DNA from 3 places in the Pedobacter sp. NJ-S-72 genome. Region 2 is predicted to be linked to each of the others. Evidence: riboswitches for the same ligand, from Rfam matches in the RefSeq annotation. Region 2 holds a riboswitch; each other region holds the start of a gene.
The links. A riboswitch is a leader RNA that binds a small molecule or an ion and turns the genes downstream of it on or off. The one in region 2 is predicted to bind cobalamin.
Positions count from the first base shown of each region.

Region 1 (10,438 bases), 2.0 Mb from region 2:
TTTATCCATGCAAAAACCTATAAATACAGGCGTATTATCCTTTGGAATGTCTGGAAAGTTATTTCACACCCCCTTCGTAGATGCACATCCAGGATTTAACCTGTCTGCAGTAGTAGAAGATCTGAAAAAACGGCAAAACTGCGTTTTCCAGAAATAAAAAGCTATAATTCTGTAGATGAACTTATTGCAGACCCGGAAATAGAACTGGTGATTATCAATACACCAAATTATACACATTTTGAATTTGCACAGAAAGCCCTTCGTGCTGGTAAACATGTACTGGTAGAAAAACCGTTTACCGTTACAGCTGAGCAGGCCCGGCTCCTTTTCAAAGAAGCAAAAGATCATAACCTGTATATCCTTCCCTATCAGAACCGTCGCTATGACAGCGATTTTCTGGCTGCAAAAGCTATCGTAGACAGCGGTAAACTCGGCCGGCTTGTAGAAGCACATATTCGCTACGACAGATATCGTTATACCATTGGCCCTAAAGTTTTCAAAGAAACACCTATGCCTGGCAGCGGATTACTGTATGACCTGGGCCCCCATTTACTAGACATGGTTTTTGCCTTATTCGGTGAACCATTGGAATGGACTAAAACCCTTGGTTATTACCGCCCAAATACACAAGTAGATGATTACGCCTATATCCATTTAAAATATCCTGAAAATCTACAGGTATTCATTACCATGAGCATGCTGGTCGTAGAACAACAACCTGCATTTGTGATGAACGGAACCAAAGGATCATACTTCAAACATCGTTCAGATATACAGGAAACACAACTGTTAAAAAACATGAGCCCCAATGATCCTTTATATGGGATTGAATTACCTGGAAAAGAAGGTGTGCTAAGTACTATTGACAAAGATGGTCAGATCACAAAAACAATCATTCCACCAGGTAAAGCTTCTTATATTCATTTATTTGATGCGGTTTATCAAACTATTAGAGAAGGCAAGCCTTACCCCGTCAAAGAAGAACAAATTATTCAGCAAATCACTATACTAGAAAGCAATTAAAGACAAACGGGCCTCATTCGTCTGGAAATGAGGCCCTTTTAAGATAAATAACCTTATAAAAAGATTTATTTTAGGATAGCAGTAGGTTTTTTATGTTCATCAATCAATAGCTACAAATGAGAATTCACCAGTAACCGCTTTCTCACGATCCTCAGAATACATTTGCTCCACATAGATTTCTACCTTTACTTTCATACTGGTATTTCCAATATGACTTACTGTACCAACCAGTTCAACAATAGTACCGGCAGGTATTGGCATTTTAAAATCTATTCTGTCGCTGCTTACAGTAACCATTCTCTGGCGGCTAAACCTTGTAGCGGTAATAAATGCTACTTCATCCATCATATGCATGGCAGTTCCGCCAAATAAGGTATCATAATGATTTGTAGTATTAGGGAATACGGCTTTAAAAATTCTGGTCTCTGATGATTTAATCTTCTCTTCTATAGTCATTTCTGTATTATTTTATAATAAAAACGTGTGGCCTGCGAACAAACCACACGTTTAAGGCTACAAACTTACTGGTTCTTTTACGGATAAACGCAATTCTTTTGCGGCTTCAACCATTTCGATCAGTGCTTTTTTGGTTTCATCCCAATGGCGCGTTTTCAAACCGCAATCCGGATTGACCCATAGCTGGGCGGCCGGAATAACAGCTTTTGCTTTTTCCAGCAATTGCACCATTTCATCCCTTGACGGAACTCTTGGAGAGTGGATATCATAAACACCTGGTCCAATTTCATTTGGATAATTGAAATCTGCAAAAGCATCAAGCAATTCCATTTGTGAACGAGAACATTCAATAGTGATCACATCAGCATCCATATCTGCGATATGCTGAATAATATCATTGAACTCTGAATAACACATATGAGTGTGAATCTGGGTCTCATCGCGTACACCACTTGCAGAAATCCGGAAAGCCTGAACAGCCCATTTCAGATATTCCTGCCAGTCCGATTTACGCAAAGGTAAACCTTCACGGATTGCTGGCTCATCAATCTGTATGATCTTAATACCGGCATTTTCCAAATCACAAACTTCATCACGAATAGCCAAAGCTATTTGTTTACAAGTAAGCGCACGTGGCTGATCATTTCTTACAAACGACCATTGTAAAATCGTAACAGGACCTGTTAACATCCCTTTAACCCATTTACTAGTCAGTGATTGCGCATAAGACGACCATCTTACTGTCATTGGCGCAGGACGATGCACATCACCAAATATAATCGGAGGTTTCACGCAGCGGCTACCATAACTCTGTACCCAACCATTTTTAGTGAATACAAATCCGGCAAGCTGTTCACCAAAATACTCAACCATATCATTACGCTCAAATTCACCATGAACAAGTACATCAATGCCTGTATTTTCCTGAAAACGGATAGTTTCCTCTGTTTCTTTTTCAATTAGCGCATCATATTCAGCCTGCGTTAAATCACCTTTTTTAAATTTAGCTCTCCAGCTGCGAACTTCAGAAGTCTGCGGGAAAGAGCCAATCGTTGTTGTAGGGAATAAAGGCAGGTTCAGCGCATTTTGCTGTGCAATTTTACGGCCTGAATAAGGAATTAGTCTATTTTCGTCCTTTTCGGTTACTCCCGCAATACGATTTTTCACTGCATCATTATGAATCAAAGCTGAAGTTCTGCGGCTTTGATTCGCAGCCACATTATCTTGCAAAGCAGTAATTGCCTGATCTGAAGGCGTTTTACCAGCCAATTGTTTCAGACAAACTATTTCGTCAACCTTCTGACGCGCAAAAGCAAGCCATTGTTTGATTTCTGGTGTAAGTGTTTTCTCATTAGTTTCCAGTGCCAAATCGCATGGAGAGTGAATCAGCGAACAAGAAGGCGAAACTAAAATCCTATCCTCTCCTATTTTTTCTACTGCCAGGTTTAACTGTGAAAGCGATTGCTGAAAATCATTTTTCCAGATATTTCTTCCATCAACCACTCCTAAAGACAATTGTAAATGGTTAGGAATAGCTGCTAACACCCTTTCTAATTGCTCAGGAGCTCTGACCAGGTCAATATGTAATGCCGTAACCGGAAGTGATGCTGCCAGTTCCAGGTTATCTTTTAACCCTTCAAAATAAGTGGTTAAAAGAACTTTCAGCTTTGGAAACTGCTTTCTGATTTCCTTATATACATAGGTATAAGCATCCTTTTCCTGCTGCGTTAAATCCAAAACCAGGAAAGGTTCATCAAATTGCACCCATTCTACATGCTGCGTATCTAATTCTCTTAATATTTCAATATAAACAGGTAATAGATTTTTGATCAGTTCAATCCTATGGAAACCCTCTTGTTTCTCTTTACCTAAAAGCAGGTAAGAAACAGGGCCAATAATCACAGGTTTAGTTTTTATTCCCAGTCTTTTAGCCTCATTGTATTCATTAATAATCTTCTGAGAAAAAAGTTTGAAAGTCTGATCTTTATAGAATTCCGGAACAATGTAATGATAGTTTGTATCAAACCACTTAGTCATTTCCATTGCCGTAATATCAATACCGTCTTTCTGATAACCCCTTGCCATAGCAAAATAGAGATCCAGCTCAGTATTAGCCTTGTTTAAAATAACTTCATGGTAGTTTTGGAATTGCGCCTACAGTCAGAGAAAGATCCAATACCTGGTCATAAAAAGAGAAATCATTTGATGGAATAAGATCTATTCCTGATTCCTTTTGTAGTGTCCAGTTATTTGCACGGATTTCTTTTCCTGTTTGTAACAGGTTTTCAATAGGTATTTTGCCTGACCAGTATAATTCACTGGATTTTTTGAGCTCTCTGCTGCTACCTATTCGCGGGTAGCCAAGATTGTTTGTTAGCATTTTCATTGCTTTTTAAATGATAAAAAAATCAGTTAAAAGCTCTTTTAAGCTAGATGTTCACAATGTTTTATAAGAGAAGAGAGATTAAATATGCACGCACGAACACCCATTAAACATTATTATCCATGTTTAATAAAGGCAAAAATGCATCATACCTGACCTAAAGCTTCTATTCGCGAAAGCATTGTCAATTCGGATAAGGCAGGTCTCCTGACTTGTAACATTTTTGCCACCCTTCCCATCCCTAAAGACAGTGGGTATTTATTGGCAAAAACTGTTTAGTTACTTACAGTTGCGCGACAGCTCGTGATTTGCACACGATTCCCTATTAATCTGCGTTAAGCAGAACCAATTCCGGTTGATGAAGAAAAAATAGTAAAGAACTTAATCAGCCCAAATATAATTGAAATTAGGTTGCATTGGTCATCTAAATCAGTTTTTATCTGAATTAGATAAAACATGTTCAATCAAGTTCAATTCATCTTCGCTAAAAGATAGATGGTCCAGGCATTTAATGGAATCAGCAAGTTGCTCTGGCCTGCTTGCTCCTACCAGTACAGATGTAATTCTCTGATCGCGTAGAATCCAGGATAAAGCCATTTGTGCCAGACTCTGTCCACGTTTCACCGCTAATGCATTTAATTCCTTTAACTGACCAAGACGTTCAGCAGTGATTTGGTTTTCCTGTAAAAATCCATGAGGTTTTGCAGCTCTGGAGTCTTCAGGAATACCGTGAAGATATTTATTAGTCAATAATCCTGTGCCAATGGCGAAAAGGGTATACATCCAACTCCCTGCTCACCCAGCAAATCAAGCAAGCCACCTTCTATCCATCTTTCGAACATAGAATATTTAGGTTGATGAATTAAACAAGGTGTACCTAGTTCTTTTAAAATCTGCAGAGCCTCAGCAGCTTCTGGAGCAGGATAATTTGAAATCCCGACATACAATGCTTTCCCCTGGCGAACCATCAGATCGAGTGTTGCCATAGTCTCTTCGAGCGGAGTTTCGGGATCAGGACGGTGATGATAAAAAATATCAACATAATCAAGTCCCATACGTTTTAAGCTCTGGTCAAGGCTGGATACTAAATATTTTTTAGAGCCCCAATCTCCATAAGGGCCGTCCCACATCGTATATCCCGCTTTCGAGGAAATGATCATTTCATCCCTGTAAGCAAGAAAATCCTGCTTTAAGATCGTTCCGAAATTCTCTTCTGCCGATCCCGGAGGCGGGCCATAATTATTTGCCAGATCAAAATGTGTGATTCCACTATCAAAAGCAAGTTTGATAATATTCCTGGAATTTTCCTGCTGGTCTACATATCCGAAATTATGCCATAAGCCTAAGGATATAGCTGGTAATTTTAGTCCGCTTTTACCGCAACGGCGGTATTGCATCTTCGTATAACGTTCAGGATTGGCTGTATATGGCATAAAAAAGAGGTAAAAAGAGGGTTTATAAGCCCTCTCTTCTGGTAAGGTTGTGCTTTTTTATTTAGCTGTGTTTTTTTTTTCTCAGTTACTTCAGTACGGATATCCTGAGCAAGAACTTTTAAATCCTGCATCGCTTTACGTACTCTTGTTCCTGCTGCACTGTTACCTGCAGTATAAAACTTCTCAGCATCAACTTCAACAGAAGCAAGCAATTCTTTTAGTTTTGAAAATTTTTCCATGTTTTAGTGTTTATACAGAGCCAAATATATAACTTTTGCGAAATAAACACATAGAACATCATTCTAATTGCGGTTATATCTTGTAAATAAAGCTATAATCATCCTTTTTACAGCTTATTTAACCCTGCCAAATCTCGGGTCAAGCTTATATTTTTCCCTTCTGTGATAAAAAATTAAATCACACAATAAAGCCGCCCCTCATAGAAAAATGACGCGGCTATTTCATATCGCTCAGATTTTGTATCTATTTTTGTATCAAGCATTAATAGCGCGCTCAACAAACCAAACAGACAGGAATCAGACCGTATGAATAAAAAGGTATTAGTATTGGAAAAGAACAGAGATATTCTTGAACTGATTAATATTTTACTAACCGATGAGGGATATATTGTTGAGTTATTATCCTCAGAAAATGAAGTATTTGACCATATCAGAAACTTTCAGCCTGATATCATTCTTCTGGATATTATCAGTCCTACTGAAGAAGGAACAGCTTTATGCAAGACTATTAAAGCTGCAGAAGACTCCAGCCATATTCCCGTTATAGTCTTATCTACTCACCCGAAGCTTGAAGTAGTGAAAGAGTATGTGCAGATGAAGTTGTCCCTAAACCTTTCGATATCTCTTTCCTTCTTGCTACTATAGAACAGCAACTCGTTAATGCCTGAGAACAATCCATTAACGAGCTAACAAGTCCTTAAAGCTTATGCTGTGTTTTCAGATATTTCAAATATTTCTGATCATCTTCAAAAAGGTCAGCGCCTTCCATTTGATAAGCAGCTAATAAGTGAATATTTGCATTTTCATGGTCACCAAGCTCAAAATAAGTCTCTCCTAACCTAAGCAATACAAACGGATTAATTTCTTCTTCACTACTATAGATATCATGTGCCAGAAGCAAATGTCCCAGAGCCTCCTTGTACTTACCAGCGCTGAAATAAGCATCACCACAAGAAGCTGAAACCCAACCTGCTGCTTCCCAGTCTTCCTTAGGCTCCGGCAATACATCCAGTGCTTTCTGAAACCATTCAGCTGCTTTCTCAAAATGCTCTGCATCCATTTCCAGGTTTCCCTGATCACAATACTCTTCTTCCATTAAATCCTGTTGCTCATCAGTCAGCTCTTCCTGCTGCGAACTATCCGCAGGAACGAAATTACTTTTGAACTCTTCAAATTCAACATCAGAAGTTACTGCCATATGCAGAAAATCGGCATTAAAATCATGGAAAATACTGTTTTTTCCTAAACCATGAGCGATTTTGAAATAAACTCTGGCTTTATCCAGGTCACCTAGCGTATAATAAATACTGCCGGTAGTAATGAAATGACCCGAACTTTTTACAGTTTCAGTTTTCATCTTTTCCTGAAGATATTCAGTTTCTTTTAAAAAATGAGGCAATGCCTTTTCAACCTGACCGGTCTGCTCATAAAAAGAAAAAATGCTGTCCAGCAATATGCCGCCAACACTGCAATTTTCTTTAGGATGAGGGATGGATTCATCAATCTCCAATAAAAGCTGTTCAGCTTCTTCTAAATTTTGTGACTCAGTCAGTGTATAAACCTGATCGATCTGATCAAAAAATACTTCTTCTTCTTCCGGACTATAAACTAACATGGCTGATTTTTTTTAAATTAAACGGTGTACGAAGGTAGTTATAAGGGTTGGTTTTCCATCTGCTTTATAATTTTGTTGACTTCGGTCTCCGTAGACCTTAATTTTGTCTGACAAAAAGCAATCAATTCAGATGCCCGCTTTACTTTTTCGGCAAGTACATCAACAGAAACTGCTTCAGTTTCTATTTCCTGAGCGATCTGGGTAAGCTCACTATAAGCTTCCTCATAATTCAAATTCTTTTCCATTGCGGGGGATTTTAGATAAAACTTTTGTATTAATTTCTGACGAAGCAAAACTTATGGTTAGCTCCGTACCAGGGATAATCGTATCAGCATTACTTACAATTGAGCCATTCACTTTAACAATCGCAAATCCCTTATTCAGAATATTTTGCGGACTCATCATCCTCACTACCAATTCAAAATGACCAATATATCTGGCATGATTTGCAAAATACATCCGGTTAAATGACTGAAATTAGCCAGCAAATTTTTCAGGTCTTTGCCCCTGTTAGAAATGATAATTTTAGGATTAGTCAGCACCATTCCCGAAAGATTCAGGATATCCCTGTGTTTTTCATGAAGCATATTTTTCGCCGAATTAATAATAACCTGGTTTAACCGGGTCATCTGCTCCTTATGCTGGTTCATCATTTGAAAAGTCCTGATGACCAGGTGCTGTTGAAGCGATAAAACAGATTCTTCGAAATTTCTATTATGTGCGATTAGCATTTCTGCAGCTTTAGTAGGAGTTTTTGTAGAAGTATGTGCCATCAAATCGGCAATCGTCTCATTTTTCTGATGTCCTATGCCCGTAATTACAGGTATAGGAAATTTAGCGATCGCGCGATTCAGCTCATAATTATCAAAAATCAGAAAATCAGTCTGTGCACCTCCACCCCTGATAATAACCAGTGCATCATATTCCTTGCCCGAGCCAAATACCTGGATCAGTTTCGTTAAAAACTGCCCGGCATTTCCTTCACCCTGTACCAGGGCAAAGTAGTCATCCACTTCAAAATGATAACCAAAAGTATTATTTTCCAGTGTATGCTTAAAATCGTGATAACCAGCAGAAGTATCAGAAGATATGACCGCTATCCGCTGCAATACCCGGTTTAAGGGTAATTCGTTATTTCGGGTACGATATTGTCCGTCCACCAGCCGGATAAAGGAAGGATTGTCCCTAACCAGTCTTTCCAGGGTTTCTTTACGCTGCTGCTCAAATCTGCCCAGCGTAAAACTCGTATCAATATCCAGCAGGTTTAACTGCAAACCAAATGATGGATTATACTGTACAGCAACCTGAATCAGTACATTAATATCATTTTTGAACTGCTGCCCGGTAGCCTTCTCAAAATTTGAAATATTTACAGAGGCATTTCCCCATGCCCTTCCGCCTATTTTAGCTAGAATTTTTGCAGAAGATTTATCCTTTTCAACCAGTTCAAAGTAATGAAAATTACTCTGGGGCTTATAAGTATAATTAGTGATATCAGCTATTACCCAGAATGTTCTGGACCCAAAGACACCATTGATAGTATCATGAATCTGACGGGTAAGTTCGGATAATTTAATAGAAGGTATCGCTGCCAAAATTTCTCTTATTTGATAGTTAAAATTAGACATTTTGAAGCAGAATTAATCTTCAAATCACGAATACAAAAAACTAGCTGACTACAGCATTCATTTTTTCAAGAAACACCTTTAACGCAGTATGTTTAACCAGCCAGTTGAAAAGATTAATTCCAACAATTGCACAAGTAATACCAGACAATACATCTAATACATAATGATGACTGGTATATATGGCAGTAAACCATATCCCAAGCATGACAATTCCAAAGAAAACATTCATTACACCTAATTTATTCTTCAATCCATAATACAATACAATTACCGGGTATGAAGAATGCAAAGAAGGCATTGCGGCAAAAACATTGGAACCATTACTATAAATTGACTTGAATATTGGTGCATGCATTAAAAAAGCGGTCAAACTTAACCAGTCCGGCAGTATTTCCAGCAGTATGAGCCTCAAACACAAATCCATGATACTGAACATACCAGGGCGGTGCAGCAGGATAAAGATAATAGATTACAAAACCGATCAGGTTCACCAGTACAAAAGTCAGTGAAAACTGAAGGAACTGTTTCCTGTTTGCAAAAAAGAGATAACCTGCAAATGCCAGGGGTACTGGAATCCACATCAGGTAAAATACACCTCCCATAACATCCAGAAATGAATTGCCATGTAATCTCCAGTATTCATTAGGTGTTAGTACAGTCCCATCAGAAGAAATTCCGAAAATATGCTTTTCAAGATTATATAATCCTTCAATGTGTACAGTATTGAAGGCATAATTAGGAAATGCCTTCATGTAATCGAAAATTATCCAGTAGACTATGAATATGGAAAACCCAAGAATAAACTTCCTGGTCACCAGAGATGCATAGTACAAAGAATTGAAAAGCACTACTAAAAAAACCTGCTGGGTCTTAAATCCGATTAAAAGATAAGAGAGAAGCAAATAAGCAAAAGACAATGAAGTCGTTACGATGATGTCCCTGAGAGAGAAAAATGGTCTATTCAGCCGTATCTGGTCTGTCATTTACGTTTTTTATAAAATCCGATCCTAAAACTTTATCCCATATAGCAGAGCTCACGCCATACCCTTTGGTAGAATCAGAATAATGATGTAACATATGATGCTGCTTTAATTTTTTCCAGAATGGATTTTTAAAGTTTGCATGATGCAAAGCATAGTGCACCATATCATAAACTAAATATCCTATCAGAAATCCTGTAAAGAAAGCAAAAATAGTACCAGCTGGCAGAATAAACAAAAATAAGAAGTATAGTGCCAGTGCCATTGGGATACTGGCTGATGGCGGCATTACTAATCTTTTAGCATCATTCGGATAATCATGGTGGACACCATGGAAGATAAAATGTATTCTTTTACCAATTTTTGAACTTGGGAAAAAAATGAAAAATATAACGGTGCATAATATATTCCGTTATCGTCCAGATGAACAGACCAGCAACCAGCCAACCCATAAAACCCAAGAAGCTCATTTGAATATCTACAAACGCTTTCCAAATTAAAAAGGCAATAACCGGTACAAAAACTATAAGCGGAACATAGAAATCTACTTTTGATAGTTTTTCTAATAGTCCACTTTTGAACATTCTAATGGATTCAGATGAGTTCGATATAAAATTCTTTTTCATGAGAGTTTATTTTTTTTAACTGTTATGAAGCTATCAGGTGCTACCTAATTTTGTT
Region 1 is NZ_CM132681.1:2,118,344-2,128,781, forward strand. Features, by position in the region: gene ACWYN3_RS14145 (Gfo/Idh/MocA family protein) at 154-1,023, shown strand; gene ACWYN3_RS14150 (acyl-CoA thioesterase) at 1,123-1,479, opposite strand; gene metE (5-methyltetrahydropteroyltriglutamate--homocysteine S-methyltransferase) at 1,537-3,564, opposite strand; gene ACWYN3_RS14160 (hypothetical protein) at 3,611-3,865, opposite strand; cobalamin riboswitch at 4,043-4,227, opposite strand; partial or broken gene ACWYN3_RS14165 (aldo/keto reductase) at 4,292-5,154, opposite strand; partial or broken gene ACWYN3_RS14170 (histone H1) at 5,361-5,534, opposite strand; gene ACWYN3_RS14175 (response regulator) at 5,841-6,179, shown strand; gene ACWYN3_RS14180 (tetratricopeptide repeat protein) at 6,232-7,149, opposite strand; gene xseB (exodeoxyribonuclease VII small subunit) at 7,188-7,394, opposite strand; gene ACWYN3_RS14190 (hypothetical protein) at 7,372-7,608, opposite strand; gene xseA (exodeoxyribonuclease VII large subunit) at 7,560-8,744, opposite strand; gene ACWYN3_RS14200 (phosphatase PAP2 family protein) at 8,818-9,132, opposite strand; gene ACWYN3_RS14205 (phosphatase PAP2 family protein) at 9,101-9,760, opposite strand; gene ACWYN3_RS14210 (sterol desaturase family protein) at 9,735-10,046, opposite strand.
Region 1: another riboswitch for cobalamin. It lies ahead of ACWYN3_RS14160 (hypothetical protein); the one in region 2 lies ahead of ACWYN3_RS00775 (hypothetical protein).

Region 2 (10,438 bases):
GATCCCATTCCCATAATGCTCTTGATGTTCCGCCTGGTTCATCCATTCCACCTCTGAACATATAAAGCATTAACCAGGCAATTTCTTCTGAAAGTTTTTTTTTTAGTTTTAGCTACGAAGTCTTCCAGAACGTTACCATCCTGGTCAGTGATCTTTTCGACTAAAATAGGATCAGTTCTTACTCCTTTGTTAAGGAATGTACCGTAAGCTCTTACCATTTCAAATACTGAAACGTCATTAGGACTAAAACTTACGGAAGGGACAGATTCTAAATGACTATCAATACCACATTCGTGAGCCCATTTAACAACATTTTCCCAACCTACTTTTTCTGTTACCTGTGCGGTGATTGTATTGATAGAACGGCCCATTGCAGCACGCAGAGAAGTTTCCCGGTAACTATTTTGCCAGTTGGCATTTCTAGGCTCCCAATATTCTGTTTTACCTTTTTCTTCGTATTTGATCTTAACGGGTTTGTCTATAAAGGTGTCACAAGGGCCCATACCGCTTTCAAAGGCAGCCAGATAAGCAAAAGGCTTAAAAGTAGATCCAGCCTGACGCTTAGACTGATTTACGTGATCGTATTTAAAGAACTTATGATCTAAGCCACCTACCCAGACTTTAATTTTACCGTTAAAAGGATCCAGGGTCATCATACCGGTATTCATAATTTTACCGTAATAACGGATAGAATCCAGTGTAGAAAAGAGTGTATCGCGATCACCCTTATAAGTGAAGATTTTCATCATCTTCTTCTTATTAAAATAAGCGGTTACCGAATCAGGTTTGTTCGGATATTTTTTCTCAAGCATGGCATAAATCGGAAGATTTTTCATTGCCCGGCCAGGATAATCAACTTTCTTTTTCTCTGAATCCTGCCATGGATCTTCTTTTCCCCATACACTGTAGAATCTTCGCTGAACCACTTTCATTTGTTCTGCAACAGCTTCTTCTGCATATTTTTGCAGTTTGGAATCAATTGTAGTATAGATTTTCAGACCATCTTCGTATAAGTCATACCCATTTTTATCGCACCAGTTCTCCAGGTATTTAGCTACTGCGGCTCTCAGGTATGAATCTCCATCACTGCCTTCATCTTCTCTTCCTTCTTTAAGTTTAACTGGCGTGTTTTTATAAGTTGTAAGTTCAGTAGCGGTAATATAACCGTACTTATTCATTTGTGATAAAGAAACGTTTCTTCGTTCTAAAGCTCTTTCAGGATAACGTACAGGATTATAAGTTGTCGTTCCCTTCAGCATACCCACTAATAGGGCAGATTCTGGTACGCTCAGTGAATCCGTTTGTTTATCAAAATATACCCTTGCCGCAGTTTTTATTCCATAAGCGTTGTTACCGAATGAAACTGTATTAAGATACATGGTGATGATATCATTTTTAGAATAGTTGGATTCCAGTTTTACAGCTGTCATCCATTCTTTTAATTTAGAAACGATAGTTCTGATCACCGGAATGTGTTTAATAAAGCCCTGTGATTTGTTATACCGTGTGCGGTACATGTTTTTGGCCAGCTGCTGGGTAATTGTACTTGCACCTCGTTTATCGCCCGTGGCCGTTGAAATTCCGCTTGATAACAGAGACCTGAAGTCAATACCCATGTGTTTATAGAAACGAACATCTTCTGTTGCGACCAATGCATTGATTACACTAGGAGAGATCTGTTTGTAAACAACCGGAGTACGGTTCTCTTTGTAATATCTGCCAATCAGTTTTCCATCTGAAGTGTATAATTCAGAGCCTACACTTTGCGTAGGCATTTTTATATCCTTGTAAGAAGGTGAGTAGCCAAAAAGCCACAGGAAATTTAATTGAAGTGCGCAAAAGAAAATGATGATACAGAAAATAAATACAGAGAAATAACGCAGGTATTTATTATGGATCTCTTTAAACATACGATATGGTCAAAAATTAGTAAAACAGTATAAGTTAATTCTTATTAGAATCTGTTTGAATTTATAAGGTAAAAATATTCAGCTATCAAATATAGGTGGTAATCTATTTCCTGTCTAAATTCAAAAAGGTTCAAAGAACATTATGTGCAAATTAACGTAAATAAATCACTAAAATTTTTGTCATTATAAAATACGTTGTCGTTATTGGGGTGTATGTACCATCAGTGATCTGATTCTCCTTGATTATCAGGCCTTTTTTTTGAATTAAAATTGGCTGGAAGCGGATATCCCTGATAGTATTTAATATATGTAAAACCTGAATTGGCATATTTTGTGCTGATCACCACAATCAATACTATCCTATCATTATCAATTATCCATGAGTAAAGAAACCGAACGCTTTTTAGCACCCGCAGGACAAAAAATAAAATTGAAAGATTATAGTACCCATTTTGATGGCGATCTGGGTAAAAAGGTTGGAAAGGCAACGCTTGCTTCTATTAAGGAGAAGCTGAGTAATTATCAGGAAACCTTATATGCTGAAAATTCACATTCTGTGCTGATCATTTTTCAGGCCATGGATGCTGCTGGAAAGGATAGTGCGATTTCACATGTGATGTCTGGCTTAAATCCTCAGGGCTGCCAGGTATATAGTTTTAAAACACCTAATGCCAGTGAGTATGCACATGATTTTTTATGGAGACATTATATCGCCCTGCCCCAGAGAGGAAGGATTGGTATCCATAACAGGTCACATTATGAAAATGTGCTGGTTTGTAAAGTTCATCCGGAATATGTACTGAATGAAAGAATCCCCGGATATGATGAAGTCAAAAATAGATAAAAACTTCTGGAAAGCGCGATATGAAAGTATCCGTAATTTTGAACAGCAGCTCACTGAAAGCGGAACAGTAATCCTCAAGTTTTTTCTCTATGTTTCTGAAGAAGAGCAAAAAGTTCGTTTTCTGGATAGAATCAATGATCCTTCAAAGAACTGGAAGTTCTCGTCCGGGGATATTGCAGAAAGAGCGTTGTGGAAAGATTATATGACTGCTTACGAAGATGCAATTACAGAAACTTCAACTGAAAATGCACCGTGGTACATTATTCCGGCAGATAAAAAATGGTTTGCGCGTTTAACAATCAGCCAGATTCTGGAAGAAACCTTCAAAGAGATGAAACTTAAATATCCTGTATTGCCGGAAGAGGAAATGGCTAAATTGGAAGAGTATAAGAAACAATTAATGGGTGAAGATTAAAACTGTTTAAAATTAAACAGCTTCTTTAATTCTATGTCGTTTATTTTAATAACTTTGCGTTGCTTTTGGTTCTTGATCTTATCGATCAGGATTAAAAGGGAATATGGTGTAAATCCATAACTGTCCCGCAGCTGTAAGCTCTGTAACGGAATTCATATCCAGCCACTCAGATAATATATTATGGGGAAGGCGTGAACCTCCGGGAGTAAGTCAGAAGACCTGCCTCTAGCATTATAATTTCATAGCTTTCGGGGATTGAAGCTAGGGGTGAGTGCTTTTTATTGACGTAATCATTTCCTTAATCTGCTGTTTGCTGTGGGTAACCCTCACAACAAAATGACCAAAAGAAAATTTGCCTATGGTGGCATCTATAGTTCTTTTTTCGGCTTTTCTGCTATCTTATGGCTAGGGGTTTTTGTGCCCTTTAGTTCTTCTGCGCAAACCGATTCTGTTAAAAAGGCGAAAGAGCTTAAAGAAGTTTCTATTCGTGCAATTAAACTGGGCAAAAGACAGCTTTCAGCTTCTCCTTTACAGATTTTATCGGGTAAGGACCTCGAAAGAAATAGTAGCTTATCTGTCTGTTGCTGATGCGATCCGTTTTTTTTCTGGCGTGCAATTGAAGGATTATGGAGGGATTGGCGGCCTCAAAACTATTAATGTAAGGAGTATGGGAACTAACCATACTGCCGTATTTTATGATGGTGTACAGTTAGGGAATGCGCAAAACGGACAAGTCGATCTTGGAAAATTCTCTTTAGATAATATTGATGAAATAGAACTTTACAATGGACAGAAGAGTACCATTTTCCAATCTGCCAGAGGTTTTGCTTCCGGAAGCTCCATTTATCTTAATGCCAAACAGCCTGAATTCGAAAACGGACAAACCGATCATATCAAAGCCGCTGTTAAAACAGGTTCATTTGGGCTGATTAATCCAACCTTATTATGGCAGCATAAAATCAGCGATGCGGTTTCGGCCTCTGTCAGTACAGAATATAAAAATGCTAACGGCAGATATAAGTTTCATTATACTAATGGTGTGTATGATTCTGTATTTGTACGGAAAAATGCAGACATAGAAACAATGCGGATAGAAGCTGGACTGAATGGTAAGTTGCCGGACAGCAGTACCTGGACGGCCAGGGTTTATTTTTACAAAGATCACCAGGGGTTGCCCGGAGCTATTGTAAACAATGTCTATGACTTTAGCCAGCGGTTATGGAACGAGAACTTCTTTGCACAAACTACTTATAAAAAAGAAGCCGGAAGGTATAACCTGATGGTAGCAGCAAAGTTTGCAAATGACTATTCAAGGTATCTGAATCCTGATTATGTGAAAGAGACCGGGCTTCTAAATAATGTCTATAAACAGCGGGAGCTTTATTTGTCAGTTGCCAACCGATATAAAATCAATTCATTCTGGGATATTGTGTTGTCTGGTGATTATCAACGTAATACGCTGGATGCCAATCTTGAGCGGTTTCCTTATCCTACGAGAAATGCCTTTCTGACTGCACTGGCTACACAAATTCACTTTGATAGAATTGATATACAGGCTAATTTATTAAATACTTATGTAAATGATAAGGTAGAACAATATTATTCTGCCGGAAACAAACATATGCTTTCACCGACGGTGATGGTTTCCTGGCAACCTTTTAATCAGAAAGAATTCCGGATACGAAGTTTTTCTATAAGAACATTTTCCGGATGCCTACTTTTAATGATTTATATTATACCCAGATCGGTAATACATTCCTCAGACCAGAATACACAAAACAGTATGATTTAGGATTGACTTATATCAGGGCGTTTGAAGGCAAACTGCTTCAACAGGTTTCTGTTCAGACAGATGCTTATTATAATACCGTAAAAGATAAGATTGTCGCTGTGCCGGGAGCCAACCTGTTCCGCTGGAGCATGCAGAATATTGGCCGTGTAGAGATTAAAGGATTGGATGTGAATGTACAGACGGCCTGGAAGATCACAAATGATCTCCTTTTGAATACAGGACTTACCTATACCTATCAGCAGGCACTGAACGTGACCGATGTCAAACTAAATTACAGAAATCAGATCCTTATATCCCATTAAACAGCGGCTCTTTTCTGCTGGGTGCAGACTGGAAAAACTTTGCGATGAACTATAGCTATATCTATACCAGTGAGCGATATGATCAAAGTGCTAATAATAATAAAAATTATGTACCAGCCTGGTATACTCATGACATTGCATTTCACTATACAAAGACATTAAATAAACAGCGTTTCAGGCTTTCAGCAGAAGTAAATAATCTGTTGAACCAGTATTACGATGTGATCACCAATTTTCCAATGCCGGGTCGTTCTTACCGGTTCACCTTAGCATATTCTTATTAAACCAAATTATAAAAAAATGAAAAAGCAAACCGCTTATTGTTTATCACTGGTCGTTTTGGCAACAGTATCCCTGTTTTCCTGCAGGAAGGATCCACAACTGATTCTTGAAGATGAAATCGTTGTGCCGCCTGGCCCGTCAACACCTGTAAAAGGTTTTTACCTGGTTAATGAAGGTAACATGAATATGAATAGAGCTTCATTAGACTTCATGGATTTACAAACCGGTATTTACCGCAGAAATATCTATAATCAAGCTAATCCGACAGTTGTTAAGGGGCTGGGAGATGTAGGTAACGATGTCGGTGTATATGGTTCGAAATTATATGTAGTAGTTAATATCTCTAATAAAGTAGAAGTTATGGATGTTAAAACAGGCAAACGTCTCAGCCAGATTAACATTACGAACTGCAGATATATTACTTTCCATAAAGGAAAAGCTTATGTAAGTGCTTATCTGGGCACAGTAGGCGATCCTTCAGCACCAAATGGTATTGTTGCGGAAATTGATACCACATCGCTTACAGAAACCAGAAGGATAAATGTTGGCCGTCAGCCTGAGGAAATGGCAGTTGTCAGAGAAAAGCTATATGTAGCTAATTCTGGAGGTTATACACCAAGTAATTATGAAAGAACAGTTTCAGTAATTGATTTGAATAGCTTTCAGGTAGTGAATAAGATTGATGTTGGTGTTAACCTGCATCGTCTTAAAGCGGATAAATATGGTGATTTATACGTAACCTCAAGAGGTGATTATTATGATATTCCTTCTAAACTTTTTGTAATTGATACTAAAACTGAGAAGGTGAAGAAAACCTTTGATATTGGTGTGAGTAATCTTGTCATAGATGATAACTCTGCTTATTTCTATAGTTCAGAATTCAGTTACATCACAGGAGGATATGTGATTAAGTACGGTATTATTGATGTGAAAAATGAAGTCCTTACGGATAAAAAATTCATTACTGATGGTACTGATAAAGATATTACCATTCCTTACGGAATTGCAGTCAATCCTTATACTAAAGATGTATTTATAACTGATGCAAAGGATTATGTTTCGCCTGGTACACTTTACAGCTTTGATCCCACTGGTAAGAAGAGATATGAAGTTGCAACAGGTGATATCCCTGCGCATTTTGCTTTTGTTTATTAATCAACCTAAATCATAACATGATGAAAACTCTACAAAGTAATTTAATCCTTTGGCAATTGCACTTGTTGCAGCTATTGCATTCACAGGATGTAAAAAAGACGTAAATAATGACGTTAAAACAGGAACTCCGGTAAGAGAAGTAACCGCCGCCAGCAGTAAATTTATTACTAAAGTATTTGAATACCTGCCTGCTCCGGGACAGTTTATCAACGAAAGTCTGGGCAGTCTGGCTGGTGCACAGCGGATTATTGGTGATGTTAGTCAGACAGGTATGATTTCATTAGGAGGTTATGGTGGCTATGTCGTTTTTTTTGGATTTGATCATTCTATTACCAACAGACAAGGTTATGACCTTGCAATCTATGGTAATCCATTAGGCCCAGCCTTACAGTGGTCAGAACCGGGTATTGTGATGGTAAGCCAGGATAGTAATGGTAATGGTTTACCGGATGATCAATGGTATGAACTTGCCGGCAGTGAATACAATGCCGCAGGAACTATCAAAAACTATGAAATTACTTATACCAATCCTAATGCTACAGCAAATGTAAACTGGACTGGACAGATAATCAGGGACAATCAGGACAGGTAGAGATTAACAGATATCATAATCACAATTATTATCCACTGTTTGCACCAAATCAGGTAAGCACTACTTTTAAAGGAACATTATTGAATTCTACATGGGGTAAAAATGGTGAGATTTTCATTAATAACCCTTTTGCATGGGGATATACAGATAGCTGGTCAACTGGTGATAATTATGCTGATAACATGTATAACTCATTCGATATTTCATGGGCTGTAAACAGCACAGGACAGGCTGTTAACCTTACTACAATTGATTTCGTAAAGGTTTATACAGGTCAGAACGAAAAAGGCAATACAATGTTAGGTGAAATTTCTACCGAAGTAAGGGGGGCCGCAGATTTAAATATTAACAACTAATCAATACAATGAATAAAAAAAAAAATCAATACCATATGTATTTGCCAGTTTAGCTATACTAGCGATCGCATCTTGTAAAAAGGACAATGAGAAAGAGCTTTTAATTAAGCCAGAGGTGGTGGCTGAACAATTAGCTAAAGGAGGAAAAGACTCGATTACAATTAATGATACTTTATTCCTGCACCCAAAGCTGAAAAAAATAATAAAAGTGCAGTTTACAGCTGGACAGTTAATGGTGCGCGTAAAGGATCTGACTCTGTCTTTACCTTTAAAGGAACAGATCAGGGGGATTATAAGATCAATTTTAAAGCAGCAACGCCTGGTGGCGAAATTAGTGTTGATTATCAGATTCATGTATGGGGTAAATATGAGAATGGTTTTTATATCGTGAACGAGGGCTGGTTTGGTCATGGAACGGGAACGGTAAGTTTCTTCCGTTTCAATACCAATAAAATGGAAGACAGCATTTTTGTTAAAGAAAATCCAACGAAAAATCTGGAACCTAAATCATCTACGCTGCAATCGGGTGTTATTTTTAACAAAAAGTTCTACCTGATTTCAAAGGTAGGCGGGCCAATGGTAGTTACGGACGAATATAGTATGAAAGAGGTAGCCCGTATACCAGGTCAGGGTGGTAATGACTGGCGCTCTTTTGTTGGTGTTAATGAAACCAAAGGTTTAATCAGTTCTGGTAAAGGAGTATTCCCACTTGATCTGAATACCTTAGTTGTAGGTCAAAAGATTGCTGATGTTGGCGGACAGGTTGGTGATATGATCAAAGAAGGTAATTATATCTTTGTACTCTCTTCAACTGACGGTGTTGTGATCCTGAATGCCTCTGATAATACAGTGGTGAAAAAGATTGCTGGCGCATCAGTTGGTTTTGCACGTACTATTGATGGTAGTATATGGGCAGCAGGAGGAACTAAATTGTTTAAAATCAACTCTGCAGTTGAGGTTGAGACAATTACAGTACCTTTCATAATTTCTGGTTCATGGGGTGCATGGCATCCGGGATCTATTACAGCATCTACCAAAGAGAATGCTGTATTCTTTGCTAAAAACGGATCTTTTAGCGGTGGTACAGAAATCTATAAATATATTCCCGGAATGAGGCTTCTCTGGCTAAGGCATTTTTAAAATTACCTGCCGGTAAGATTTTTTATGGTGCTGGTTTGAGTTATAATTCGAAACTGGATCAGTTATTGGTAAGTACTGTACAGTCAGGTTTCGGAGAAAACTTTAAAGCTAACAACTTATATTTTTATGACCCGATAACGGCTGCAGTTAAAAAGACAGTTTCCTATGATGGTTACTATTTCCCTTCGGTCATAGTAAACCATAAGTAATTATAAAGACCTTGTGTGTGTTGTAACCCCTTTTGCTATAATGGTAAAGGGGGTTCTTTAAAATAAGGTAATTCCAACATTCCAGCCCAGCCATCCTCTGAGCTGACTGTTGAATGCATGCGCATAATCCGGAGCTACCTGCTGCTTATAGCCTTTTATACCAGAGCCTTCCGGGCGATTTGCGTTATAGAGTGAATAGGACGGACCTCCAAAAATAGTCAGTCCGTTAAATATTTTGAATTGTAGACTTACCTGTAATTTATTCAGTCCGTCCGGAGACCTCATCCCAATTGCCGGTAGTAATTAGCTGAGCATTATATTCAACAGCAAGAGATAGCTTTTTATTCATCGCCATATCATGTCCAAGGCCAAAGCCTATAGTTGTAATCTTTGCTGTATCTGAAAAATTATGACCTGCCATCAGGATGGAATATAGTTTATGAGTACCAGTTTTGATACTTAAATTGGCATTAATGAGTTCATTACTGGACAAACTGATTTTATGATATCCATTTTTTTTGACCAGGTTAAGCAGGCCAATACTATAACCTGAGGAACTGTCAGCAACATTCACCAATCCGAATTGTACACCTTTAACTATTTTTGCATAGTTAAATAATCCAGCGATCTGGACTCCTTTCATAGTTCCACCAGTCATATTAGCGGCTCCTGCCATTTGTACACCTTTAAAATCTTTGCGGGTACGATTGTATATGCCGGCAACCTGAAATCCACTCATATCTCCTTTGACTATATTGATAGCCCCTGCCATCTGTATCCCATCGGCATTGCCACGAACATGATTGGACAGACCACCCACCTGCATGGCATCTATATTTCCAATAACAGAATTTACAGCTGCAGCCATCTGTACACCTTCTACAGATCCACCAACAATATTGAACAATCCCGCAATCTGGACGAAACGTACATCAGTTTTGTCCATGTTGAACAAACCTGCCATCTCAATGCCATTCAAGCCTGCAGAGTATCCGCCCAAAATATTAAAGGAAGCTTTATTGATTACCTGTGAACTCATCATTCCGTGTGAACTCAGACCCGGCGTAAGAGATGCTTGAAAAGGGCTGTTAGCCAGGAAACCGGATATATTTAAACTCTGGAACCTTTGTTTCGAAGAGACAAAGAATCTTCCAATGCCCAGATTTTCTACCACATTGCTTATCCTGGTTTTGCGTCCTGAGGTGGTATCCTCATATCCTTCTGGTTTTATATTGATATTGGATAGAAAAATCAGCGTGGTATCCCGGTAAGCTTCTTTACTGGCAGTCAGTATCACTTCGTTATAATCACCTTTGAAACGAAGTTTAAAATAACCATCGTTATTAGTTAAGGTAGATTGAAGCAGCCGTTTTTCGTAAACACTGGCCTGTTTGATTCTGGAGCCTGTTTTAGTATCAACAACATAACCGCTGATCAGGTA
Region 2 is NZ_CM132681.1:98,765-109,202, forward strand. Features, by position in the region: gene ACWYN3_RS00755 (hypothetical protein) at 1-70, opposite strand, end outside; gene ACWYN3_RS00760 (transglycosylase domain-containing protein) at 39-1,775, opposite strand; gene ACWYN3_RS00765 (hypothetical protein) at 2,290-2,754, shown strand; gene ACWYN3_RS00770 (hypothetical protein) at 2,732-3,169, shown strand; cobalamin riboswitch at 3,219-3,410, shown strand; gene ACWYN3_RS00775 (hypothetical protein) at 3,506-3,757, shown strand; gene ACWYN3_RS00780 (TonB-dependent receptor) at 3,786-4,961, shown strand; gene ACWYN3_RS00785 (TonB-dependent receptor domain-containing protein) at 4,880-5,263, shown strand; gene ACWYN3_RS00790 (hypothetical protein) at 5,308-5,547, shown strand; gene ACWYN3_RS00795 (YncE family protein) at 5,564-6,700, shown strand; gene ACWYN3_RS00800 (hypothetical protein) at 6,750-7,292, shown strand; gene ACWYN3_RS00805 (hypothetical protein) at 7,373-7,648, shown strand; partial or broken gene ACWYN3_RS00810 (hypothetical protein) at 7,823-7,906, shown strand; gene ACWYN3_RS00815 (DUF5074 domain-containing protein) at 8,036-8,788, shown strand; gene ACWYN3_RS00820 (DUF5074 domain-containing protein) at 8,824-8,997, shown strand; gene ACWYN3_RS00825 (hypothetical protein) at 9,055-9,282, opposite strand; gene ACWYN3_RS00830 (STN and carboxypeptidase regulatory-like domain-containing protein) at 9,257-10,438, opposite strand, start outside.

Region 3 (10,438 bases), 2.1 Mb from region 2:
GACAGCAGAGTCAATTTATATTATACCCATACCAGGCAGGGCATTGCCGGGGCGGATATTGTTATCCTGCCTGGTAGTAAAAATACAATTGAAGATCTGATCGAACTCAGGAATAACGGGCTTGCTGATGCAATTACCCGAAGCTCACCAGTGTGGCAAAACGGTAATTGGGATTTGTGGAGGATATCAAATGATGGGGCAATTTATCAGAGATCCTCAGCAGATAGAATCAGCTGCGGGAGAAATTGCTGGATTAGCTATTTTACCCGTAGAAACAGTCTTACTTAATGGAAAGACGACCAGGCAATGCCATTTTACTTATAGAGATTTTTCTGAAATTTGTATCGGATATGAGATTCATATGGGCGAGACAATGGTGCATGGCATAAATAAACCGGTAGCTTTTTTAGATGGAAAGCAAACAGATGGTTATTTTTTATCAGAAAAGTGCTGGGGTTCTTATTTACATGGGATTTTAGATAATCAGGTTGTTATCAATGATTTGGTCGCTCCATATACCGACTTACAAGTAGAATACGTAGATTATCTCGAATTCCGTAGCGAACAATATGATAAGTTGGCTGTATTATTAAGAGAAAATCTGGATATTGACCAGGTATATCAGCAAATAAAAGATTATCAAATGTTTCAGGGACACGGGGATGACGGGTATTTACACAGGCAAAAAATAGCAGCCGATTTTAGTACAAATGTTTGGTATGGGGGAGCGCCGTCTGGTTTGAAAGAACATCTTTTTGCGCAATGGGAAAACGTACAGCGTTATCCCGAAGTACTTGCAGAAAGCCTGACAGAGAAGATTGCTATATCCTACGGTTTCAAAACTGAAAATATACTGGTAACTAATGGAAGTACAGAAAGTATTTACCTGGTTGCACAGGCTTATCAAAATAAAAAAAAAAACAATCACTATCCCAGCCTTTGCAGAATACGAAGATGCTTGTAAAATGTTTGGACATCAGATCAGTTTTCTGAACTGGGCAGAACTGGAAATGGGATTAAAGGCCGGTACTGAGGTGCTGTTTATCTGTAACCCGAATAATCCAACCGGAGCTGTATTTACAGACCTGGAATCCTTAATACAAAAACATCCTGATGTTTTATTTGTTGTCGTCGATGAAGCTTTTATTGAGTTCACATTATCTCTGACTTCTGTGATTGCCCTGATTGAAAAATACGATAACCTGGTTGTTTTACGCTCAATGACTAAAGCGTATGCCATTCCTGGTTTGAGACTAGGTTATATCGCTGCAAATGCAGTGCTGATTGAACGGTTAAAAGCTTTTAAATTGCCCTGGGCAGTGAATGCAATGGCAATAGCCGCCGGACATTTTATCTTTGATCATTATAAAACGATACAAATCCCACTTCCACAGTTATTAGTTGATAAAGCAGGTTTTGTAAAAGATCTTGCAAATACTCAGCTGACTGTTTATCCAAGCCATACCCATTTTTTTCTTGCCAGTACAAATCTGCAAACTGCAGCAGTATTAAAACAGTTTTTACTAAAAGAATTTAATATATTGATCCGTAATGCGGATAACTTTAGAGGGCTTACCGATAAACATATCCGTATATCGACTTTGAGTAAGACTAAAAATCAATTGCTGATCAATGCTTTAGCTGAATGGAAACATATATAATTATCGTTATTCCCTTACTTGCAGGTTATCTGCTCGATCTGATATTCGGTGATCCTGAAGGCTTACCGCATCCTGTTAGATTTTTCGGAACCTTGATTTCTTTTGCTGAAAAGCATCTTAATCAAGGTAAATTCCTTTTTATTAAAGGAATGCTCATGGCATTGGTATTATGTTCAGCAACATTTTTATTCTTTTATAGTGCTATACATTTTATGCTGAGCCATAGCGTGCCAGTCTATTTCCTTTTCGCTACGGCATTTGTTTACTACGCTTTAGCAAACAGAGGTTTGATTACAGAAGGACAACAAGTCTTTGATGCACTAAAATATAAAGGACTGGAAGCGGGGAGAGTCCGTTTATCCAGAATCGTAGGGCGTGACACTTCAAATCTGGATGCACAGCAAATTCGTGTTGCTGTATTTGAAACGATGTCGGAGAACCTGAGTGATGGAGTGATTGCACCTTTGTTTTTTTACTTTGTAGCTGGTATACCTGGAATGCTTACCTATAAAATGATTAATACCATGGATTCTATGGTTGGGTATCGTAATGACAGATATGAGTATTTTGGCAAATTTGCTGCCCGTCTGGATGATGTCGCAAATTTCATTCCTGCACGTATTACCACTATCCTGATGCTCATGGTTACCTTTAGTATGAAAGGCTGGCAATCTGTGATGAAATACGGTCATCAGCATAAAAGTCCTAATGCTGGTTATCCGGAAGCGGCATTGGCCGGAATTTTGGATGTTCAGTTTGGCGGTCCAAATGTTTATCATGGAATTTTGGTTGATAAACCGCTTATCGGTAGTAACAGCAGGGAAATCAAACATGAAGAATTTAAAATGGTAAGCAGTATTAATCAGGGTGTCTGTTTAATCATGGTATTATCAATTACTATTTATTTCTTTCAGTTATAAATTTGTTTGTTCTGTATGATCAATCCATCCCGAAAATATATCATCAGCGGAGGCCCTGGTTCTGGAAAATCAACATTGATTAGTGGGTTGCAACAGCAAGGATATTTTTGTTCTGAAGAAGTATCCAGAAAAATGATTATTCAGGAAACCACAAAGGGATCATTTTGTCTGCCCTGGATGGATATTTCTTGTTTTTCTGCAAAAGTATTAGAAGGAATGCTTGCTTCGTGGAAAAGTGCACCAGCAGATAAACTTGCCTTTTTTGATCGTGGAATTCCTGATATTATCGCTTATCTGGACGTTGCCCAAATTAATTTTGCAGCAATATATGATGAAGCTTTAAAGCTTCATCCGTATCACAAGCAGGTTTTTATCCTTCCTCCCTGGGAGAAGATCTATGTTCACGATAGTGAACGCTGGCAAACTTTTGAAGAAGCTACGCTCATTAATGACGCGATCAGAAACGCTTATAAAACGCGTGGATTTGAGCTGATAGACGTACCAAAAAACTCAGTCTCAGAGCGCATTGCATTTATCCTCGATTTTATCTAGGTTTGCAGTCTTAAGGCTGCATTTTATTTAAGACCCTGTTTTTTATAATTAAACAGAAATAAAATGCTTTAAGGGAATACCGGTGTAATTCCGGAACAGTCTCCGCTGCTGTAAACCTCGTTGGAAAATTACTGTAAAAACCACTTTCGTAATGAAGGGAAGGTAGTAATTTGAGGAAGTCAGAAGACCTGCCTTATCAATAGTTATTAAATGCTTTCGGAAGAAAGGCTAAACTTTATGATGAGAAAAATAAAATATTCGTCATTCAGTGGAATATTCCCCTGTTTGATAGTTTCCCTGTTGCTGATTACCTCATGCAAGCAGAACCAGTCTGGTCAAAAACATACCTCAGCAAAAACGGGCAGTGCAGAAATAAAATACGCCAAAGGCTTTAATATCGATTATTATGATAATTATAAGCTGGTTAGTATTTATTCGGGCATGGGAGCTCATGCAGATACAGCGCAATACGTTTTACTCGCTAAAGGAGCAAAGGCTCCGGAAGGATATAAAAAGGCACAACTCATAGAAATTCCCGTTAAAAGTTTAGTAGCAATGTCATCGATGCATATCGCATTGGCTGATTTCGCAGGAGCTGCAAATGCAATCACTGGTTTGGGAAGTTTGCAATATGTTAGTTCAGAAACTGTAAGAAAAAACATCACTGCTGGTAAAGTAAAAGAAGTTGGAATAGACGGAACCATGAATGACGAAGTGCTGATCAGCATGAAACCAGGTTTGGTGATGGTTATGGGAAGCCCGGACGCTAAATTCAGTAAATATGAGACACTGACTGGCGCAGGTGTACCTGTAATGCTCAATTCCGAATGGTTGGAAACTACACCTCTGGGCCGTGCAGAATGGGTTAAACTGATGGCTGCATTGATGGATAAAGAGGCATTGGTCAATACTAAATTTGAAACCGTAGAGAAAGAATATAACCGTTTGGCCGAAATAGGAAAAAAAGCATTAATTAAACCATCTCTAATCTGTGGTATGCCCTTATAAAGGAACATGGTATGTCCCTGATGGAGATAGCTATATGGTGCAGTTTCTTAAAGATGCAGGCACATCTTATAAATGGGCTGATATCCATGGAAAAGGTAGTTTGCCCCTTAATTTTGAAACTGTAGCTCCAGTAGCTCTTAAAGCTGATTTCTGGCTGAATGTAGGAACTGTAGATACCAAAGACGATATTAAGGCAATAGACAACCGTTATATAGAATTCAAACCTTTCAAAGACGGTCATATCTTTAATTTTAATAAAAAAGTGAACGATATAGGTTCTAATGATTATTGGGAGTCCGGATCGGTTAACCCGCAAATAGTATTAGGTGATCTGATCAAAATTTTTCACCCTGAATTGTTACCGGATCATCAGCTCGTTTATTACAAGCAATTGAATTAATTCTTTAAGAAATTGAACAAAATAAAAGTTTCAGTACTGCTGTCCATATTATTGGTAGCTTTTCTGCTTGATGTAGCCCTTGGTTCCGTCCATATTCCGTTGAAGGATGTGATTAAGGTTTTATTTACCTCCGATTCTGGAAATGATACCTGGGTTTATATCATCGAAAAAATCAGGCTGCCGAAAGCACTGACAGCAATAATTGTAGGTTGTGGTTTATCAGTAAGCGGTTTACAAATGCAAACACTTTTCCGGAACCCTCTTGCAGGACCTTCAGTTTTAGGAATAACTGCTGGAGCGAGTCTGGGAGTAGCCCTTGTCATGCTTTCTGCTGGTAGTATCACGAGTTTATATACGATTAAGGAATTAGGTATTTCAGGAAGCTGGCTGATTATTGTAGCCTCCTCATTCGGTGCAGCTCTGATTATGATACTTATTGTGTCAATTTCTTCGTCCTTAAAAGACAATGTTATTGTACTGATAGTGGGTGTAATGATTGGTAATATCACGCTTTCAGTAATCAGTATCTGGCAGTACTTCAGTTCTCCCGAGCTGATTAAGGATTATCTGCTCTGGACTTTTGGTTCCCTGGGCGGTGTGACAGGTGGTCAGCTTACAATCCTTGCCGTCGTCGTTTTTGCTGGTTTATTGATTTCGTTTTTGTCTTCAAAACTACTTGACGCTTTATTGCTGGGTGATAACTATGCACGGAGTATGGGACTGACCGTCAAACGCGCACGTATATTGATTATTGGCAGTACAAGTATTTTAGCTGGAGGTATTACAGCTTTTTGTGGCCCAATAGGTTTTATAGGTATAGCTGTGCCACATTTAGCGAGAGCTTTATTTAATACTTCAAGTCATCGTATCCTGATTCCGGCATGTTGCCTGATCGGAACCGTACTGATGCTGATTTGTGATATTGTTGCACAATTGCCAGGAAGTCAAACTGTTTTGCCTATTAACGTGATAACAGCTTTGGTAGGTTCACCAGTAGTGATCTGGATTATTGCAGGGCCAACTAAATTAAGAGGATTCTAATGGCTGCGCAAACCTCATTACTTCATACCTCAGGCTTAACAATTGGTTACCAGGCAGGAAAAAACAAGACGAAAGTTATTGCCGGGCCTTTAGATCTGGAACTTCATGCGGGGCAGCTGATTTGTTTATTGGGGCCAAATGGCTGTGGTAAATCTACTTTACTCCGGACGATATCGGGATTACAACATCCGCTGAAAGGCGAAATTATACTGGATGGTAAGGATCTTAAAAAGCTCAAGCCTGCACAGGTTGCTAAAAAAATAAGTTTAGTACTGACTGATAATATGAGATCTGGTAACCTGGATGTCTATTCACTTATTTCTCTTGGCCGTTATCCTTATTCCGGGTGGTTAGGTATACTGACTGCGCAGGATAAACAGATTATTGACCAGGCAATCAAAGCGACACATACTGAAGCTTTTTTAGGTAGAAAGATGGATAGTCTGAGCGACGGGGAATGTCAGAAGGTAATGCTGGCAAGGGCAATGGCTCAGGATACGCCACTAATTATATTAGATGAGCCAACTGCCCACCTTGATTTACCCAGCCGTATTCAATTGTGCGTTTACTGCATCAGCTGGCTAAAGAAACAAATAAAGCAATTTTGCTGTCTACACATGAACTTGATCTGGCCCTACAGGTAGCAGATCAAATCTGGTTAATGAGCAATGGGGGCCATTTGGATGCCGGATTGCCGGAAGAACTGGTTTTAAATGGTTCATTTCAGCATGCTTTTGACAAAGATGGGATTGCATTTGATGCAGCAACCGGAACCTTCAATATTCATTATGCCGGGAAACGCAGTATTAAAGTAATAGGAGAAGGAGTTGCTGCTTTCTGGACTAAAAAAGCATTGGTCAGAAATGGCTTTTATATATCCTTTGCAGAAGAAAATAACCTGGTCGTTTCTGTTTCTGGTGAAGGGTCTGAATTTATTTGGACAGTACAACAAAATAATAAGCACACTACCTATACTTCACTGCTTGGATTTCTTTCTGCACTGTAGTTTTTTTATCCTAAACCCGATTACACACCAATATTAAAATATATGAATAAAAAATTACCATTATTATCATTTAGAAACCTGCTGATAGGTACGGTTTTATTAAGCAGCCCTGCATTAGCGCAGGAAAAGAAAACGGATTCTGTTAAAACCAATGCACTTGACGAAGTAGTGGTTACTTCCTCGGTTCTTCGTCACTTTTGGTGAATTATGCTGACTTTGTGAGAACCATTTTTCTCAACAACTGAAAGCCTGCCCTGCCGTACATTTTTCTTTTGATGTTTTTGATTCGGTTTACCTGTCCTTCAACTTGTCCGTTACTTATAGTTGTTATCACTGCATTATTTACCGCCTCGTAGTCCTTCATTAGATTTTTGGCAAAGTTCTTCAGTCCACACTCAGATTTTAGCGCCTCCTCAATCCATTTTTTCAGCATTCCATCCTCCTTGGCAACAAAGAGATGTTTAAAGCCTTTTACCAGTTGCTCCATTTGTTTTATCTGTGGTAGTTTTTCAAATAGTAATTTCAAAAAGTCTTTGTCATCATTTCCCTTAATGGTCTGGTTCCATATATAGCATCAGAGACAGCCTGGTAGGCGACCAAGTCTTAATCGGCACCGGATAAAGAGGTTTTAATCGAGGGAGCGATTGGGTGTTATAAAGATCATTCATCTTAGCGCAAAACTGCGTGTACTTTCCGTTAAATCCCATCTGCATTATGGTTTTATGCAGTTCCCGGTACGTTTTATTCCTATTATGTTCCTGCAAAAGAAAATCTAGGAAAGCTTCCAGATTGGTTGAAGTCCTGGATTGTCTTTTCCCAAGCTGTTCCATGAGTATGTACTTCCTGACCGTTCCTCGTGCCAGTTTTGTGGTTCTAGCAATTTGCTTTATAGCAACACCATTGCTGCGTAGCTCTTTAACTTTCTCGAACTTATGTAGCCTGTCAACGCTAATATTAGCGGTTGAGACGTTCGGTTCTGTAATTTCCAGCGTACCTGGAGCTGGTTGTTCAAGTTCAACTGGTGTAGAAGTTCCTCTTTTCGGATCATTATAAAGGGTAAATATTTCCCTCAATTCTTTTCCTTTTGATTGAAAGATCCTCTTGGTTGCTTCTCCAAGGTTCATCAGCAAATGAAAGCGGTCTGCAACCTGGCTGGCAGCAGGTGCGCCAGTTTTCACGCCTAAAGCGTATGGACCGTACCGGTCTCTCGAAACTATTTTTATTTCCGGATGCTTCCTGAGCCATTCTGCAAGAGTACCTGACTCTCGGTCAGGCAGCAAGTCTATTACTTCTTTTCTTTCTAGATCAACAATAACAGTTCCGTAAGTCTTTCCTTTTTTGAATGCCCAGTCATCTACGCCGATTATACCAGATGTTAATGCCTTAGGCTGGATCTCAATCCTTTTGATCACACGCAATATAGTGGTTGGGCTAACAGGTACGCCAACATAGCGACTGATTGCAGCACCTGTATTTCCACCCAGCTCAAGTGCCATCCGCTTAAGAAGGTCATTCGAACGAACCATTCTTCTGTAGTAAGGTCTGATTTCACAATCGAAGCGTTCAGTAAATACTTTTCTCGGGCATACCGCATTATCACAAAAGTATTTCCTCGCTTTGAGCTTAACTTTGGCCATGTGTCCGGAAATAGGTAGATCTAAAAGGGTTCTGGAATACCTGCTATGGATTCTATTGCTTGTTTTGCCACAAATGGGACAAGCCGAATATTTTTGACAAACAGAAGTATGAATATAAAGTACTCCTGGTTCTGAATAGATTGTTTCAGCTTTTAGCTGTAAATTAGAAGGAAGGATAAACTGTGATATCATAAGACAATAGTATATTATAAAATTACACATATATTATACTTATATTTGTCTTTATTAAAAGAAAAATATAGTGGGAAAATCTGTATTAAAAGTTCAGCGATCGGAAGCTGGAGAGATAAAGAAACTATTAAATACAAATGACGCTTACACTGTAGGTGTAAGGTTATATTTGGTATACCTAGTTGCTTTAGGTCATTCAAGTAGGAAGCTATCTGAACTTCATAATATAAGTTTCAAGCAAATAACCAATTGGGTACATAGATTTGAACAAGAGGGAATTGAAGGCCTAAAAGATAGAAAGGGACGTGGCAGACGTAGTGCACTATCAGATGAACAGTTAGACAGGATTAAAGAACTGGTGCTAAAAGAAGCTCCGGAGAAATACGGCTTTCAATCAGAAAAATGGACAGGACCGCTATTGGCGCAATGGATCAAGAAGGAATACGGCTTGGAATATCAAAAAGCACAGATATACAATCTTCTAGAAAAAGCGGGAATCGCCTTTAAAAAAAGATCTGGACTAGTTTTAAAAGTGTAATTATTTAATAAACTTTCACCAAAAGTGACGAAGAACCACTTCCTCAAGAACTGAAGTGAAAAGACGTCATGTGCCTCAGAGTATGACGGTAATTACGAAGTCTGTAATAGATATGACACCTGCTCAGGAAGTAACAGATTTATTAAAAAAGAATTCATCCGTAAGTATTATACAGTATATCCGGGATTATCTTCTGGTATTGGTATACGTGGTTTCAGGCCACAGGCAAGTGGCTTAAACCAACGTTCGCTATTGTTAGTTGACGGTCGTCCGGCGGGTACAGTAAGTATTTCAACTATCAATCCTTCTGATATTGAGCGTATTGAAGTGCTTAAAGGACCTGCTTCTGCTTTGTATGGCTCATCTGCTATGGGGGGGGTAGTGAATATCATCACTAAAAAATCATCCGGTGATATACATGGAAATGTATTCGCAGAATACGGATCTTATGAAACCACTAAACTAGGTGCTGCTGCAGGTGGAAATATCAGTAAGAAACTCGATTTTGATTTATCTTTTCTGAATTTCGACAGAGCTAAAAACATGAAGTTGGGTAAGGGAAATGTATTTAGAAAGATGCTGGGTGCAAACACTGCACTTTATAACTATACAAGCGGACCTGTTGAAATGGATGATAAGCGTTCTGATGGTTTAAGACGTGACTATACAAAGCTGAACTATATAATTCAGGAAGCTTAAGATTGGGTTATCAGTTTGACGCTAACTGGAGACTGGATGTAAGAGGGGAGCGTTTTGCTGCAAAAAATGTAGAATCGCCAAGTGATATATTTTTCGGAAACGGACAGCCAAGTACAAAAGACATTGAACGCCATAATGAGGAGGCTACAATTTCCGGTAACATTGATCAGCATCATTTAACGCTGAAAGGATATACTTCACAGGAGAACAATTTAAACAATACACTTCTCCCTGTAAATGGTCTTCTAGCTCCTTATGCTTCTTATAAAAGCTCTACCAGCTGGAAAGGTATACAGGCAAAAGATGCTTATCAGTTAGGAAATCATAGTTTGGTTTTTGGTCTGGATTATAGCAATGCATCCACAAGTTCACAATCTTTTAATTCAGATGGTTCTGAATCAGCCCCATATTCTCCAAATTACACGCTTTCTTCTGCTGCGGGATATATTCAGGGACAATTCAACTTTCTTGACAATAAATTAGTAATTAAATCCAGGTGTACGTTTAGACCTGATCACTTATAATGTGAAGCAAACTCCATTATTAACAACTTACGCCGGAGGTAAACAAACCAATCCCTTTTTTAGTCCAAGTTTAGCAGCTCAGTACGCGGTGAGTAAGCTGTTTACAGTACATGCAACTACAGGACGTGCATTTGTGACACCGGATGCTTATAATGTAGCTGGGTACTCTGAAAAAGTTAAGGACGGTAAGGCTAGTGTGATCCAGGGAAACCCTGATCTGAAAAATGAGAATAGTATTTCGTGGGATGCAGGTTTAAGGT
Region 3 is NZ_CM132681.1:2,155,723-2,166,160, reverse strand. Features, by position in the region: gene ACWYN3_RS14505 (cobyric acid synthase) at 1-288, shown strand, start outside; gene ACWYN3_RS14500 (hypothetical protein) at 191-964, shown strand; gene ACWYN3_RS14495 (pyridoxal phosphate-dependent aminotransferase) at 966-1,661, shown strand; gene cbiB (adenosylcobinamide-phosphate synthase CbiB) at 1,646-2,581, shown strand; gene ACWYN3_RS14485 (AAA family ATPase) at 2,597-3,133, shown strand; cobalamin riboswitch at 3,147-3,343, shown strand; gene ACWYN3_RS14480 (hypothetical protein) at 3,419-4,141, shown strand; gene ACWYN3_RS14475 (hypothetical protein) at 4,125-4,541, shown strand; gene ACWYN3_RS14470 (iron chelate uptake ABC transporter family permease subunit) at 4,554-5,582, shown strand; gene ACWYN3_RS14465 (ABC transporter ATP-binding protein) at 5,582-6,226, shown strand; gene ACWYN3_RS14460 (hypothetical protein) at 6,187-6,588, shown strand; gene ACWYN3_RS14455 (hypothetical protein) at 6,631-6,792, shown strand; gene ACWYN3_RS14450 (transposase) at 6,794-7,114, opposite strand; gene ACWYN3_RS14445 (ISL3 family transposase) at 7,137-8,417, opposite strand; gene ACWYN3_RS14440 (helix-turn-helix domain-containing protein) at 8,488-8,955, shown strand; gene ACWYN3_RS14435 (hypothetical protein) at 9,011-9,193, shown strand; gene ACWYN3_RS14430 (TonB-dependent receptor) at 9,112-9,654, shown strand; gene ACWYN3_RS14425 (hypothetical protein) at 9,657-10,178, shown strand; gene ACWYN3_RS14420 (TonB-dependent receptor domain-containing protein) at 10,180-10,438, shown strand, end outside.
Region 3: another riboswitch for cobalamin. It lies ahead of ACWYN3_RS14480 (hypothetical protein); the one in region 2 lies ahead of ACWYN3_RS00775 (hypothetical protein).